DNA from 4 places in the Peribacillus sp. Bi134 genome. Region 4 is predicted to be linked to each of the others. Evidence: predicted binding sites of a transcription regulator. Region 4 holds the regulator's gene; each other region holds the start of a gene.
The links. Region 4 encodes LexA, which represses DNA repair genes until DNA is damaged. Its sites were predicted from a motif close to CGAACATATGTTCG; they were not measured.

Region 1 (4,196 bases), on a different contig from region 4:
TACGATTGATAAGGATTATTTATTGCCATATTTAACTTCCTTTCCGACTTACCTTAACTAAAATAAGAAGCTAACGATGCACTTTGGCTGTTTGCCTTTTGAATCGCTTTTTCCATCGCCGTGAACTGGTTGTAATAGCGCGATTCCAATTTCGTTAGCTTTGCCTCAAATGTTGAAATCTTCTTATCCAGCCCATCGACCAATTTTCCGATTGTAAAATTGTTATTAACAAATCCGGCCTTTCCGGCCTTTTCAGTAATCGCCTTCATTGATGATTCTATATCATCCCTTAACCGGCGCGCGAGGCCTTTGTCGCTCTTTTCTGGCCCATTGGCCATGAACATATCATAAATCGCATTCGGATCCTCACTAATGGCTGCCCGGAGCTTGTCCTCATCAATCGTTAATTTACCGCCCTCCAAATAATTTTTGGTGGTGGTGATCCCCAAACTGCTGAGATTGTTTTTTCCTGTGATCCCATCCACCGAGGTGTATAGGGATGACCTCATTGTGGTCAGGAGGCTTTTTAACGTCGAATCCCCTTTTAATGTTCCGCTTTTCGCTTTTTCTTCCCACAGCTTCACTTCATCCTCTGTCATTGCCTTCTTTTGCTCAGAGGTAAGCGGGGTAAAGGAGCGATATTTAGCTTCACCCGTTTTATCTTGAACCTTTTTAATGACATCATTGTATTTATTCACAAACTGAGTGATCGTGTCCAGGATGGCATCCACATCAGCTGTTGATGAGAATGTGACTGTATCCGTCGTTTTTTGCTTTACCGTTATTTCCGCTCCATTAATCTGAAACGTATTCGAAGGCCGGGAAATGTCCAGGCCATTATAAGTAATCGATGCATTTTCCCCTATTGTGCCGCCAGTTCCTTCATTGTTACTGCTCATTTTTAGCACATTGAAGAAATCTCCGGTACTCCCTAACTCAATTTCAGGCCGATTTTTTATATCACCTGTATTTTTAGCAGTGATGGAAAACTTCTGGGACGTTTCATCGAAAAATAGAGTCACTCCCGAGTTTGCATTAATTTTATTTATGACACTTTCTAACGTATCGTCCGCATCAAGGGTAAGAGTATACAGTTTTTCCACTGTTGCGCCATCTTTTACTTCCGTATCAAAACCGCCATCCTTATTGATGGACAGTATCGTAATATCTTGAGGAGTCGTGATTCCCAATTCCGATAGTTTCTTTTTGGGGTCGGTAACAGCTGATTTTTCTGTACTTGTCATGGTTGCTGCCTTGGCAAGTCCATTCACTTTTATATTCCCGGAAAAATCACTGGTCGAATTCACATTTCTCACTGATACAGCATCTGGATTCGATAACGTCACCTTCTTTTTAATGAAGGAAGACTGCTTCCCAATTCCATCACGAATGAGCGTATCCAATTCTGATAAAGCTGTATTTATCGAACGGTAATCATCCCGCTGCCACTCGGAATACTGCTTTTTCTGTGTCAGTTTATCCAATGGCACCCGTTCTGCCTGCATCATGCTCTTAACTAATTCATCAATGTCCATCCCGCTTGCTAAACCACTGATTCGTACCAAAATTGATCACCCGCTTATATTTTTTCATCCACCATTATGCCGACAAACTCCGTCATTGCCGCATAGAAGTCCAATAACTTCTTCGGGGGAATTTCCCTGATCGTCTCATCCGTTACATCATCCACTACCTTGACATAGTACTCATTCAGCTTCTCATGATATTCAAAACGAACCGCCGTATGTGTTGGATTAAGGAAGGTGTTTAAACTATCCACCACTTCCTGCATCTTTTCTTTTGAAGGCACATAAGTAGATTCCCCACTTTGCTCCGAATAGGCTAGCGTATTCATTTCCCGCTGATAAAATGAACTGATTCCTTCCGAGATTGCTGTTCTAAGTTGTGAGGAAAGGATATTTGTGGACAAACTCTCCAGCATCTAAATAGCCCCCAATATGATATCTTTACTTTTTATATCGGTTCCGAAATGGAACTTTACAGTGTACATACAAAGGATTTATTATTAAATAGAGAACGAACATTCGCTATCGGAGGGGATAACATTATAAAATGGGATTAAGAAGATGAGCTTACACTCTTATATAAGGAGGTTTTCATAATTAATCTTACTGAAATCCAGAAAAATATATTATATGCCAGCATTATAAGTGACGGTGAAATCACGAAAATTTATAAAAATAGCAGGAGAAAGAACAACAGCTACCGGGAGCACTACGGCACATCTCAGGGAGATTATCGAAAATGGAAAATTTCCTTTTTTGATGGATTATTATATATCACTCCGGCAAGCCAATGTGTCCGTTCCGCTTCTTTAGAATTATTCACCAATTTATTCCCACACTTTTACAGTGATGATGGAACTAAACATCTCCCCTTCACATTATTGAAACATTGCATTTTACCACATTTCCTAACTATTCTATACATGGATGATGGCTCTTTAAGCATCTCATACAGGGAAAATCATAATAAAAAAATTATTTACCTCACACCGCATATTTACCTTTACCTTCAATGTTATCCTAAAGACGAATTAGAGAAACTAAAGGAACATATATTTACCACATATCATTTATCCTTAAAGCTGAGCTCTCGTAAAGATGGATATGGATATATTCTAAAAACTACTTCTGTTAAAGAAACTTTTCGTTTCCTCGAACTAATCGAACCTGTAGCAAAAACTTGTTCTTCCATGTTATATAAAACCTCTTGGGAATTCCGAAATCAAAAAGAAATACTCAGGTGGAAATCTAAGTATCCTGATTACACGATTCTTACCAGCAGTTCAGATCGCTCTAAACCCTATTCTCCAGATGAAATTAAATTACTAAGACAACTTAAAGAAAATGGTTATACAACAAATGAAATTGCAAAGATGCTAAAAAGAAGTTATTGGTCCGTTACTTATAAATGGCAAGAAATAAAAAAACTAAACTAACGCCAAAACGTGATAGTATTTTGGAGCTAAATAATGTTAATCTAACCGACCCTTTATATTTTTCGATAAAAAAAGAGACTCTAGTAAAACTAGAGTCTCTTTCAGGTAATCTAAAATTAACGAAGAAGTTGTAAAACTCCTTGTGGTTGTTGGTTCGCTTGCTTTGCGACTATGTCTTTCGATCATAGAACAGACTATATCTTCACCCTTATCTTATAAGGGGCTGGGCACTTCGAATGGCTTTTGCCACCCTACGGATTTCATTGCCATAGCTTTCACCTTAGACTGTATATCCTAGTCGTTGAACCTTCTCCAGAGTTTCCTCAAAGGAGCTTGGCTGCTGATTATCCATTATGTCATCTCCATCATTTTCAGACCATCACGCTTACCGTTTCCAGTTACGTTGTGGTTGATGCAGCTTTAGGAAGTTCCAGCAATTCACCCAGTCATAATTTTATCCATTACTGGATAAAACGCCCTTCAAATTTACCTCAGAAGTTGTAAAACTCCTTGAGGTGCGGAATTTGCTTGAGCTAGCATTGCTTGAGATGCTTGCGCCAAGATAGAGTTTTTAGTTTGCTCCATCATAGTCTTAGCCATATCTGTATCACGAACACGTGATTCAGCAGCAGTCAGGTTTTCAGAAGAAGTTCCTAAGTTGTTGATCGTATGCTCTAATCGGTTTTGGTTAGCACCTAGTTTAGAACGTTCAGCTGATACAGTGTCAATTGCAGATTGAATAACTGTGATTGCTGCAGATGCATTTTTAGCATTAGAAACATCCAGACCGGATTCAACGCCTTTAGAATCTGTACCATTGCTTACATTTGTAGTTGCAGTGAATCCATCACCAATACCAGTTAATCCTAGATTACTAGCACGCATGTCACCGATTTCAAGTGTCAGACTTTGGTTTTCATTTGCACCGATTTGGAATTGAAGACCTGCGCCAGCATCAGTACCCGTAGAAGAAGAACTACTTATTTTTAAATCAGCTAAAGCAGTACCAGCAGATGCACCAACTATTTCAACGGAACCTTTAGCGCCAGCAGTTAAGGTATCAAGCTTTAAAGCACCATCACCATCAAGGGACGCATACTCTTCACCAGTTGTTCCAAGTGCAGTATTTGCTGCAGTATTAATAGCAGTCACTATATCAGCAGCTGCATCACCATCTCCGATTGTAACATCGACATCTTTCCCATCGATTTTAAGACTTAATGTACCGCCAGTT
Region 2 (4,196 bases), on a different contig from region 4:
CCGATACCTTTAAATTAAAGGTGACCTCAAAAGGCTCGCCATGGGTCGGCATAAAAAATGGTGAAGGTAAATTACTATTCCAGGGCACTATCGACAAGGACAAAAGCCAGGAAATTGATTTCACCAATGAAAAAGAAGCTGTCATCAATATAGGCAGAGCATATGAAACTGAGATTTATGTGAATGATGAGAAGCTGGAGTATTCCATTTCACCGACTGAAGTGAATACGCAATTGGTTACGATACAATTTACGAAAGCCGAATAGTCATCTTATAGATGACTATTTTTGCTCTATTTAATGGTATGGCGACGGGGAAATGGATTACCCGGCATATAAGATTGGATTTTGAGTTAAATTATACATAAAAGCGTATTTTAGATCTAAGACGCAGGCCCGAATGGCAGGCGTAAATTTTGGAGGTAAAAGTTTTGAATCTGCCTAATAAGATTACAGTAGCAAGAATCTGTTTAATACCAGTATTTTTAATCATCATGCTCGTTCCTTTTTCATGGGGGACGCTGACTTGGGGAGAATACAGTTTGCCAGTGGCGCACTTAGCTGGAGCCATCCTCTTTATTATCGCTTCCACTACGGATTGGATCGATGGCCATTTTGCCAGAAAATATAATATGATTACTGATTTAGGGAAATTTTTAGATCCACTGGCTGATAAGCTTCTGGTTTCGGCTGCCTTAATCGTTTTGGTTGATCTAGATTTAATGTACGGTCAATCATGGATCGCCATCGTGATCATAAGTCGCGAGTTTGCAGTCACCGGATTGCGTTTGGTGCTAGCGGGTACAGGGGAAGTGGTTGCAGCGAACCAGCTTGGTAAAATAAAAACATGGGCACAAATTGTTTCTATTTCGGCTTTATTGCTGCATAACCTCCCATTTGCCCTAATTTCACTTCCATTTGCCAATATCGCATTGTGGATTGCATTAATCTTTACAATCTGGTCAGGCTTGGATTATTTTATAAAAAACAAAGAAGTATTTGTTAATTCAAAGTAAAAACGAATGGTGGTTTTGAAAAGATGGATGCAGAAATCATTGCAGTGGGCTCAGAGCTTCTTTTAGGACAAATCAATAACACTAATGGAAGGTTCTTATCGCAGCAGTTTGCGGAAATGGGGATCAACGTTTTTTACCATACTGTGGTCGGGGATAACGATCGCCGTTTACAACAAGCTATAGAAATCGCTGAATCTAGGGCGAACTTGATTGTCTTTACCGGTGGACTCGGTCCTACCAAAGATGATTTAACGAAAGAAACGATTGCTCGCCATATAGGGAAAAAGCTCGTTTTTAATGATGAAGCTTTGCATTCCATTGAAGCTTACTTCCAAAAACGGGAACGGCCGATGACGGAAAACAACAAAAAACAGGCCCTTGTCTTAGAAGGCAGTGAAGTGTTGGCAAACGATCATGGCATGGCACCGGGAATGGTCTTGTCCAAATCTGGGATTACATATATGCTTCTTCCTGGTCCGCCAAGTGAAATGGAGCCGATGTTTTTAAGTTATGGTTATGAAAAGATCATGAATAAATTGGAAAAGCATGAACGGATCGATTCCAAGGTTCTTCGGTTCTACGGTATAGGTGAAGCCGAACTGGAAACGGTGATTGAAGATCTTCTTGTCAATCAAACGAATCCGACAATTGCTCCGCTGGCAGCCGAAGGGGAAGTGACGTTAAGGATCACCGCTAAAGACTCTTCTAAAGAAAAATGCGAAGAGCTTATTTTAGAAGCGGAAAAAGAAATTCTTAGCAGGGTCGGTAAGTTCCACTATGGAAGTGATAATACTTCACTAATAAAGGAACTTGTAAAAGAATTAACGGTCCGCAAGCTTTCAATTGCGGCAGCTGAAAGCTTGACCGGTGGGATGTTCCAAGAACAGCTGACAACCATACCTGGCGCCGGTAAAGTCTTCAAAGGCGGAATTGTCTGCTATACGAATGATGCGAAGTCGAACGTCCTTGGCGTCAGCGATGATACCATATCTGAGCATGGGGTGGTCAGCGGTGAGTGTGCAATGGAAATGGCCTCTAATGTCCGGAGCAAGCTCGATGCGGATGTAGGCATAAGCTTCACGGGTGTTGCAGGTCCGGATGAACAAGAAGGCAAGCCTGTAGGCACAGTATTCATTGGCATTTCCTATCGGGATGGAAACACTCATTTCAAGGAGTTGAATCTTTCCGGAAGCAGGGCGCAAAACCGGATTCGGAGTGTGAAGTACGGCTGTCATTACCTATTAAGGGATTTATAAGCGCTAAAAGCAGAGCTATTTACAGCTCTGCTTTTTATTTGGTTTTAGAAGTTTGTTTCTTGAAAAATAGGGAAAAAAAGAAAAAAGTTAATTCAATGAAAATGGTTTTTTTACGGAGAAAGTGAAAGGAAATGGAGATTTCCTTAAGATAAAACGCTTTTTTACAGAGAATACCCCGAAAGAAAAAAACGAATGAATGTTCGACTTTTTGCTTGGCAAAATTGTAAAAAGAGTATATAGTAAAGATAGGTTTTGAGACAGGATGCAAACCTTGATCTCGAATAATTGCTAACGTAAGTACACCTTTAATCGGACAGCCGATTATTTGAATATAGAGGAGGAAATTGAGTGAGTGATCGTCAAGCGGCTTTAGATATGGCATTAAAACAAATTGAAAAACAATTTGGTAAAGGTTCTATTATGAAACTTGGGGAACAGTCTGATCGTAGGATTTCAACGATTTCAAGCGGTTCTTTAGCATTGGACGTAGCATTGGGAGTGGGCGGATATCCAAGAGGCCGGGTCATTGAGATATATGGACCTGAAAGCTCCGGTAAAACGACTGTTGCATTACATGCTATTGCAGAAGTACAAAAGACTGGCGGCACGGCTGCATTCATTGATGCAGAGCATGCTTTAGATCCAGCATATTCAGAAAAACTTGGTGTGAATATAGATGATTTACTGCTTTCACAGCCTGATACGGGTGAACAGGCCTTGGAGATCGCTGAAGCATTAGTTCGAAGTGGAGCTGTAGATATCATTGTCATTGATTCGGTGGCAGCACTTGTTCCTAAAGCTGAAATCGAAGGAGAAATGGGAGATTCCCATATGGGTCTTCAAGCGCGGATGATGTCCCAGGCGCTTAGAAAACTGTCTGGTGCCATTAATAAATCAAATACCATTGCCATTTTCATTAACCAAGTCCGTGAAAAAATCGGTGTTATGTTTGGGAATCCAGAAACGACTCCAGGAGGCCGGGCATTGAAGTTCTATTCAACTGTTCGTCTGGAAGTGCGCCGTGCGGAACAATTAAAACAGGGTAATGAAATCGTCGGTAATAAAACGAAAATCAAAGTTGTAAAAAACAAGGTTGCTCCACCATTCCGTCAAGCGGAAGTTGACATCATGTATGGTCAAGGGATTTCCCAGGAAGGTGAAATCATCGATATGGGTGCAGATCTTGATATCGTCCTTAAAAGCGGCTCGTGGTATTCATACAATGAAGAGCGTGTCGGACAAGGCCGCGAAAATGCGAAGCTGTTCTTGAAAGAAAATCAGGATATCGCTCAGGAAATTTCTCAGAAAATCAGAGATCACTATAATCTCGATGGAGAGCATGAATTACCGCCAGAAGAAAATGAACCAGAAGAGCATTTTGAATTGCTTGATTAATGGTATTTGGAAAAGGCCTAAGCTTGTTCGCTTAGGCCTTTTCTATATATTTTGAGAAAAGTGTGAAATTTTCAGCGAAATAAATGGCATTGAAATAACTTTTCCATAAAGAATGCTGTACATTATGATGGTTGATATTGAGAAAACTTGAATAATCATTGATACATAAGGGACAAACGCTTGACAATAAAAATTCTCAACTATACAATTAATATGTATATTTTACAATTTTTCAAACTAAAATTTTGAAAATTAAGTGCTGTATATTGAATTTATGTGCAATGTACTTGCCGACAGTTCAACATTTTATGTAAAAAGTTCATAGCAAGGGGAGGTGAAACGATGGAACCCATGACAATCATCTTCACTTTGCTTGGCCTAATCGTCGGTGCAGTTGTTGGTTATTTTATTCACAAATCAAAATTTGAGAGTAAAATAGCAGGGGCAAAGGGCTCTGCTGAACACATCCTTGAGGATGCAAAACGTGAAGCGGAAGCACTTAAGAAAGAAGCCTTGTTGGAAGCAAAAGA
Region 3 (4,196 bases), on a different contig from region 4:
CATTCATGGTGAATCCATGGGGGCCGTAACCCTGCTTTTATATGCCGGAATGCTTGAAGACGGTGCTGATTTTTACGTTGCCGACTGTCCATTTTCAAATTTCGAGGATCAAATCAAACACCAGCTCAAGCATGAAGTCCCATTTCCTTCCTGGACCGTGTTTCCGCTTGGGCGTACGTTCATCAAACTCCGTGACGGATATTGGACCAACGAAGTGTCCCCAATCGATTATATAAAAAATATCCGAAACCCGGTGCTCTTCATCCATAGTGAAAATGACAGTTTCATTCCCGCTTCCATGACAGCGGAATTATATGCAGCAAAAGAGGGCCCAAAGCAGCTTTACATCGCTAAAAAAGGGGCCCACGCTCAATCTTATAATGAAAATCCAAAAGAATATGAAGATCAAATCGATCAGTTTCTAAAACTTGTCTGAGAAGAAAAAAGAGGGTATCCAAGATCCCCTCTTTGCTTTTTAGTCAGATTTTATTAAAATAACTCATCCTTGGATTCAAGATTTGATTCGGACTTTTTAATTGAAAGCTGTTCGCTTCCGGAACAAAGTCTATTTTCATGACTTCATCAAGAAAAATCATTTTTGATTTCTCCACATATAGTGGAATCCCGTTTGTTTCCACTTTTTCGGTACCTTCTTCAGGTTCGTTGACCCACCATAGCGCGGTCACACCGCTTACCACGCAGCCACAGCCATCAGTATCATATTTCAACTGTAAATATCCTTCTTGTCCCTGTACCTTATCGGCCATTTTCTCAGCCGCTGTTTCCGTCCATTCAATATACATGATTGCACGCCTCCCGATGTTTCCCCCATTATAAACGATAAATACGCTTCTGTTAAAGAAACTGCCTTCCTTTGCAAGCGTCAGCCGACACGAAAATCACTTTCTTCATTGACCGTGCTAACAAATGCCGATTCTCATACTCCTCCGTGATACCTTTCATCACGATGCCGTTTTGAAAGGCTGTCCCTTGGGAACAGCCCTTCGGCTCATCATTCCATTATCCTTACATCCGCGATATCGGAAAGCCTGATATAGTGAGCCTGCTGAAACCGATCGACGATATGAAGCTTTTGGGTGAGCTCATTATAATAATGGATCCTGCCGATTAACAGCTGATACCGGTTTCCTTCATAATGAGCAATCGTGACATCCTTTCTTTCCTCCATCGCTTCCCCCATTACCGCATTCATTTCTTCCAGTTGCTGCTCATCCAGGATGCGCTTCGTTTCATAGCCATCCTCCACCACCCAATCCCGAAGCATCTTCACATGCTCCGGCAACATCATCGATGTCCATTTGATACGGCCGCGATCACGTATCATTCTTTTCCCTCCCTTCAAAGTCAACCTTACGCCTTATGACCACCAAGCAGCTTACTTCGGTAAACGGCTGTACCTGCTTCTGTATACGAAACGGCACGCAATAACGATTTGGCTCCATATTTATGGCGGATTCGATCAACCGTGTAACTCAATTCCCGCTTCTTCCAGCGCGAAGCATCGAATAAAGTCAGCTGCATTTCGTTATCATCCACAATATTCGAGAGCCTGACCTCTATGCTCCGAACCGTTTTTTGCTTATAGTTCTCATGAAAAAGCTCCAGGCAAACTTTATATAGCTCCATCGTAATGTTGGTCGGTTCGCTAATTGAACGCGAACGTTGGAAACCTCCGCCGAACTCATCCTTGCTGTAACCAATGCTTAGGCTCACCGTCCTTCCTGCCTTGCGATGGGTGCGTGCCCTTCTTCCAACTTCTTCGCAAATTTCCAGCATGACCTGCTTTACCTCATGCTCCTCCTTATAATCCCGCAGCAGGATTTGACTTTTGCCGAAGCTTACCTGCCCTTCGATGATCGCTGCCCCCATATCGGATAAATCTATTCCCCAAGCATGGTGGTAAAGCTGATTGCCCATAATTCCAAACTTCGCTTCAAGTAATTCAAGATCATAATTGGCAAGCTGTCCAACCGTAAATATTCCCATTCCATGAAGGGTTTTTTCTACGCGCCTGCCGATCCCCCACATTTCACGAAGCGGGGAAATCGGCCAAAGTTTGCTTGGCACATCCTCATACTTCCATTCTGCAATCCCATTATGTTTGGCTTCCAAATCAAGGCAAAGTTTTGCCATAAGCATGTTCGGTCCAATTCCAATGGCACAGGGGAGCTGTAATTCCCGTTCGATTTCATCCTTTATCTTTTCAGCTATCATCCGGGCATCTCCCCATAAAGAAGCGGCACCATCGACTTTCACAAAACTTTCGTCCACACTATATACGTGAATCGCTTCTTTGGGCACATAACGGTTGAACAAGCGGGTGATTTCCGTCGAAACCCTTAAATAGGTCGCCATTTTAGGTTCAACGACGACAATCCTCGGATCATTCGGGATCTCAAACATCCGCGAACCTGTCTTGATGCCAAATTCCTTCTTCATCTTTGGAGAAGCCGCAAGCACAATGCTCCCTGTCCTCTTCAAATCACCAACCACCGCCAGATAACAATCAAGCGGGTCCAGACCAAGCATGACCGCTGAACAGCTTGCATAAAAACTTTTCATATCGATACACATAATTGATTGTTTCGGCATCGTCCCATAATCCATCACTTCTCACCCTAACAAGAATATACGTTCGCTTTTATTATATTCATAACTTTAACCGAATATACGTTCTTATTCAATGGAAGTTTTCATACAAATTTCTACTTTTTAATGTAATTTCCTTGAAAAATATAATAGATACTAAAAATGGTTAAAATACCATATTTAAACTGAATACCCAAATAGTTTTTTTAAAAAGAATCAATTCGTATCTTGAATAATTTTTAATGGATCCTTATACTTAGTTTTTTTAATTTTTTTCACCCTTTTCAACATTCTTTCGTCTATTTTAAACTTAGTCTTACTACTCATTTTTTGTAATAAAACTGTAACCAAAATTATGTCTAATTGTCATAATGGTATTGTAGGATAATATTGTTAAGAATATAGAGAGATAGATAGAGAGGAAATGAAAATTATGAAGAAATGGATCGCTTCAGCTGCTGTTGCTTCTGCCATGATGCTAACCCCGCTGCAAGCCTTTGCAAATATTGGAGATCAAACCCTCAGACCCGGAATGACACATAGTGATGTCAAACAACTACAACAACTTTTAAAAACCAAAGGTTATTTCACATATTCAGGTTCACTGACTACATATTACGGCACCTATTCTGTATCAGCAGTAAAAAAATTCCAAAAAGCCAAAGGACTGACTGCCGACGGAATTGCGGGCCGTAACACATTTAATAAGCTTGGTGTTTATAAGGTCAATAATACAAGCTTGATCAGCTATGCAAAAACCTTAATAGGCAAACCCTACAAATGGGGCGGAACAACACCAACTGGATTTGACTGCTCAGGCTTCGTCTATTACGTATTCCAGAAATCACAAGGAATCACCTTACCGCGTACAACATCCTTGCTTTATTCCAATACAGGTTTAAAAGTATCTTCACCAGCTAAGGGTGACCTTGTATTCTTTGATACTTCTTCTGGAAGAACAGGGGTATCCCATGTTGGTATCTATATCGGAAATGGTCAATTCATCAGTGCTACTTCTTCTAAAGGAATAACCATCACGGATATGGATAATTCTTATTGGAAACCAAAATATTTAGGTGCGAAAACTTTATAAAATCCCATAAAACAACCGGACAGAATTCATAGTGATTCAGCCCGGTTGTTTTATTTTATATATAATATTTCATCCGTTAAATCCTCAACTGTCACCATGAATGAAGCGTCCAAGTTGGAACGGTTCATCATTTCGATATTATAAACATGCTCTGACGGTAAATGGACGACTTCGAGAACCATGAATCGCTGACTTTCCGCTTTACTGACATGATTGAGGGCAGCAGTGACCGCCCTTTGTTCGGCCAAGCTTTTTACATCCGTCAAAACAAGAATCAGTTCCGCTTCCGCTTTCCCAGGAAATGATTTCTTCACCCCGCCCCGGTGCCATGGTTTCACTTTCATCCCGATTTCCAGGTCGGAATAATCGAGAGCGTTACCATGTTGATCTTGAATGGATGTATCAGTGGTCACCTTATAATACGTCCTTTTAATCAAAATCCTTTTATCGTCAAGATCCGTAATGAAACCTTCTTCCCCCTTACCGACGGCAT
Region 4 (4,196 bases):
ATTAAGGCAATGGATACAGAAAATTTTACTGGCACCCTTCCGGAAGTAACTAAGACAGGTGTTTATAATATAACAATAGATGTCAAGGAAAAAAATGTGGATGGTACTGAAAGAACCCGGACAATGATTCGTTCGGTCTATATTGAGAAATAGTGAAATGCATTCTCTTCTTTGAGAGGGTATCAGACTGTAGACAAATTCGAAGTTTGCCTTCAGTCTTTTCTTGAATAATAGATCCAGTTGAATACAGAAATCCGCTCCCTTTCCGCAGATCCTACCAAGCCGCCTCGGCAGGAGTGTAAAAAACATAATAACCCACTTTTCCCGACAAAAAATCCCTTCTCATAATTGAAAAGGTTTTTTTGGATGTAATGTGGTGCTATCATGGGTGGTTTGTTTTAGCCAAAGGATTCAGCCAGTTTGTAATTACTAATACAGCGATTAAATTAATGGTGTTCGATGGGAAATAAAGCTAGTAAGGTCATCTAGCAATAAAAAGATTGATGAATTTCAACTAGACAACAAGAATAGATTTAATCCGTCTTTTTGTAGGATTCTCTATAAGACAAAATACCAGTTTTGAGTGCAGCATAATTGCCTATGCTTGCATAGCCATAAAACCAGCCCATGAAAATTCCTGAAACCAAGTGATGACGATGACTGATGAAAATGGAAATGAACAAGCCAAGACCCAAAGCGATGGTAGGGACGAATTTTGGATGAATATGAAACATGACCTTAATAAGTTGAGTAAGAATCATGATGGTAGGAATGGCTATCACTGCATCCCAGAAGTTTGTATGGACGGTTGGGTAGTCCATGATTTCACCACCTTGAAATGAAGTTTTTAAAAATAGTTTTTGTTTTTCATCAAGGTTTTATACAAAAATAAATAATTACAAATTTAAATTTAACGAACAAGTTTTGAAGATTTTCAGTGTTCAACAGGAAAAGCCGTCAATCCATTTAATTAAATGGATTGACGGCTTTTCCTGTTTGGTAGGGAAATGGATAAATAATACTCGAAGCTGGCCACTCTAGGTAAGAAATCTATAATAAAAACAATTAGCCAAACATCAGAACCTTTTGTATGGGACTTGCTGTAACCTTTTTCATAGATGAGAATACGATAAGAATGAAGATGAACAGTGAAAAATAAAGTAAAACCATTGATGGGAGGTTCTAATGAGCAAGGAAACATTTATTAAGGAAATTGCTCCCTATGCCCAGAAAATTCAACAGGAATTTAAAATATTACCTTCTGTTGTCATTGCACAAGCTTGTTTGGAGAGTGGATATGGGACAAGTTTATTAGCAAGCAAAGGAAAAAATATATTCGGTACAAAAGGTGACTTCAAGGGTGAGTCTGTCATCATTCAGACAATGGAATATGTCAATGGCGTACCCGTTCAAGTATGGAACAAATTCAGAAAATACCCATCTTGGGAAGAAAGTCTTAGAGATCTTGCCAATTTATATGTAAAGGGGACTTCATGGAATAGAAGTCTTTATACGGCTGTCATTGGAGAAAAAGATTACAGAAAAGCACTCAAAGCAATTTTCGATGCTGGGTACGCCTCGGATCCCAACTATATTGAAAAACTGGTGAACCTTATCGAAACAAGCGATTTAACAAAATATGATGCAAGTATAGAAGAGGTTTATCATATTGTCCAAAAAGGGGATACCGTCTCTGCGCTTGCAAAAGCATACGGTTCTACACAAGTGCAGATTCAACAGTGGAACGGCTTGGTAGATCTTAACCTAATTAAAGTGAACCAAAGATTACGAGTGAAGTGAATTTTAACTGGGAGCGGTAGTTAAAGCTCTCTTTTTTATTGTAATAAGATTGTTACCAAAGTACATATTAGGCGATCGTATACTTCCATTCGTAATAAAGGATGTTTAAATTCCCATGAAAACTTGATTCTATTAAAATTCCATATGCATATTGAGAGAATTCGGGACATAGATTAAACAAACAAAAAAAGCGCGGTTAGCGCTTTTAGTGTATTTGTCTATATAAGCCTATTACTTTTCCAAGTATCGAAACATCTCGTAAAATAATTGGTTCCATATTCGAGTTCTCAGGCTGAAGCCTTATGTAATCCGGTTCCTTAAAGAATCGTTTTACAGTGGCTTCATCATCTTCCGTCATGGCCACGACGATATCTCCGTTATTGGCATTGCTTTGTTGTTTCACGATGACATAATCCCCATCATGAATTCCTGCTTCGATCATACTTTCACCCATGATTTCCAGCATGAATACATGGTCATCATGTGGAACCATGCTTTCGGGAAGCGGAAAGTATTCTTCTATGTTCTCAATGGCCGTTATCGGCATTCCCGCTGTTACTTTTCCAAGTAACGGCACGTTCACGACATTGACTTTGGGAATATTGTTCGCTTCCTCCAAATTCATTATTTCAATGGCCCTTGGCTTGGTTGGGTCACGTCTAATCAGGCCTTTGCTTTCCAGGCGTGATAAATGCCCGTGTACTGTTGAACTTGAAGCAAGTCCCACTGCTTCACCAATCTCCCGTACGGAAGGTGGATACCCTTTTTGGCGGACCTCTTCTTTAATGAAATCAAGAATATCTTGCTGCCTTTTTGATAGTTTAGTCATATGTGCACCTCTTCCCCAATGTTCTTTGCTACATTATAGCATGGCCCCCAATTCTATACAAACATAAGTTCGAATTTTGTTGTTGACTGAAACAAACGTTCGTATTATAATTTGAGCATAACATACGAACGAACATTCGCTTTGGAGGGATATTTATGAAAAATTTATACAAAAATTATATTTATACGATTCTATTAGCGGGATCAGTATTCATCTTTTCAATTTTATTCTCTTGTACATTGAACAATGATCCAAAAAAGGATTTCCTTTCTATAGAAGTAAGTGAAGGTGACACCCTATGGGGAATCGCTGAAGAATATGAAGAAGCAAATTTGACAAAAAAAGAATTCATTGGTTGGATAGAAGAGCATAATGGAGTCAGGGCGGATACAATTAAACCTGGTCAAGTCATCGTCATACCGGTTAAAGGGGAAGAACTTGTCCAAAATTTGGCCAGTGAGCAGTAAGCAGTGAAGGTAGGGTATTATGAAGGCGGTAATCTATTGTAGGGTCAGCACAGAAAAAGAGTCACAGGAAACATCATTGGCAAGGCAGGAAGATGAGTTAGTCACATTGGCAGAAAAGATGGATGTTGAAGTTATATCCATAATAAAAGAGCAGGCAAGTGGTTATGAGTTGAATCGGGATGGCATTTTTGACATGCTCGAACTATTTAAAACTAAAGAAGCTGAAGTACTATTAATCCAGGATGAAACAAGGCTGGGAAGAGGGAATGCCAAAATAGCCCTTTTCCATGTCATCCTTAAAGAAAATGTTAAAATTTATACACTCTCACATGACGGGGAGCTTGAGTTATCGGATTCGGATGCCATGGTCATCCAGATAGTCGGTATTGTAGAAGAATACCAAAGGAAACTACATAATCTTAAAATAAAGCGCGGGATGATAAGAGCCGTTGAAAAAGGATACCGTCCTCAAAAAAACCTTCAGAATCAAAGGAATTCCACTGGAAGGGACCGTATGGAAATCCCTATTGAAGAAATTATTAAACTTCGGGCCAATGGATTGACATTCGCAGAAATCGCAGCCACTTTAAGGGGCTTTGGATACAATGTTTCAAAGGCCACTGTGAACAGGCGTTTTCTCGAACATCAACTGAATACAAATGAAAGTAAATCTTAGAACTTGTAATTTCGCTTTTTTTTTAATACCATGACAATATCCGGAGATTATGAAGGAGCGAAATTATGTTATCAAAAGAAAAAATAGCCCGTATTAATGAACTTTCTAAAAAGGCAAAGGCTGAAGGTTTGACGGAAGTTGAGGCGAAAGAGCAAACCCAATTGAGAAGTGAGTATTTGGAAACATTCAGAAAGTCCATGTCCGATACGTTGGAGCATGTGAAGGTCGTTGATCCAGAAGGTAATGACGTCACTCCTCAAAAGATAAAAAATATAAAAGAAAAAAGAAACTTACATTAATGCTTGGATCCTTCTGATAAAACATTCCGCTTGAGTATCCTGTTAGCATTTAGGAGTAAAAAGGGAGTGCATGCATGTATGTATTCTCCTATTTAGTTTAATCTAAATAGGGGACTTCTGTTATT

Region 1: the regulator LexA is predicted to act here: its motif matches at 2,035-2,048, upstream of LQ188_RS04475 (DNA endonuclease).
Region 2: the regulator LexA is predicted to act here: its motif matches at 2,461-2,474, upstream of recA (recombinase RecA).
Region 3: the regulator LexA is predicted to act here: its motif matches at 2,685-2,698, upstream of LQ188_RS12635 (UV damage repair protein UvrX).

What each region holds. Positions count from the first base shown of each region.
Region 1 covers NZ_CAKKLN010000002.1:319,928-324,123, reverse strand. Annotated here, with positions in the region: gene fliS (flagellar export chaperone FliS) at 1-29, opposite strand, end outside; gene LQ188_RS04485 (flagellar hook-associated protein 2) at 54-1,565, opposite strand; gene flaG (flagellar protein FlaG) at 1,580-1,942, opposite strand; gene LQ188_RS04475 (DNA endonuclease) at 2,120-2,962, shown strand; gene LQ188_RS04470 (flagellin) at 3,449-4,196, opposite strand, start outside.
Region 2 covers NZ_CAKKLN010000007.1:33,892-38,087, reverse strand. Annotated here, with positions in the region: gene LQ188_RS16345 (RodZ domain-containing protein) at 1-266, shown strand, start outside; gene pgsA (CDP-diacylglycerol--glycerol-3-phosphate 3-phosphatidyltransferase) at 431-1,015, shown strand; gene LQ188_RS16335 (competence/damage-inducible protein A) at 1,039-2,271, shown strand; gene recA (recombinase RecA) at 2,620-3,666, shown strand; gene rny (ribonuclease Y) at 4,009-4,196, shown strand, end outside.
Region 3 covers NZ_CAKKLN010000005.1:279,580-283,775, forward strand. Annotated here, with positions in the region: gene LQ188_RS12620 (alpha/beta hydrolase) at 1-436, shown strand, start outside; gene LQ188_RS12625 (iron-sulfur cluster biosynthesis family protein) at 480-803, opposite strand; gene LQ188_RS12630 (YolD-like family protein) at 1,013-1,345, opposite strand; gene LQ188_RS12635 (UV damage repair protein UvrX) at 1,372-2,631, opposite strand; gene LQ188_RS12640 (NlpC/P60 family protein) at 3,044-3,703, shown strand; gene LQ188_RS12645 (DUF3221 domain-containing protein) at 3,754-4,196, opposite strand, start outside.
Region 4 covers NZ_CAKKLN010000003.1:515,785-519,980, reverse strand. Annotated here, with positions in the region: gene LQ188_RS08370 (hypothetical protein) at 1-153, shown strand, start outside; gene LQ188_RS08365 (hypothetical protein) at 534-821, opposite strand; gene LQ188_RS08360 (glucosaminidase domain-containing protein) at 1,186-1,800, shown strand; gene lexA (transcriptional repressor LexA) at 2,006-2,629, opposite strand; gene LQ188_RS08350 (LysM peptidoglycan-binding domain-containing protein) at 2,785-3,096, shown strand; gene LQ188_RS08345 (recombinase family protein) at 3,116-3,772, shown strand; gene LQ188_RS08340 (DUF896 domain-containing protein) at 3,838-4,071, shown strand.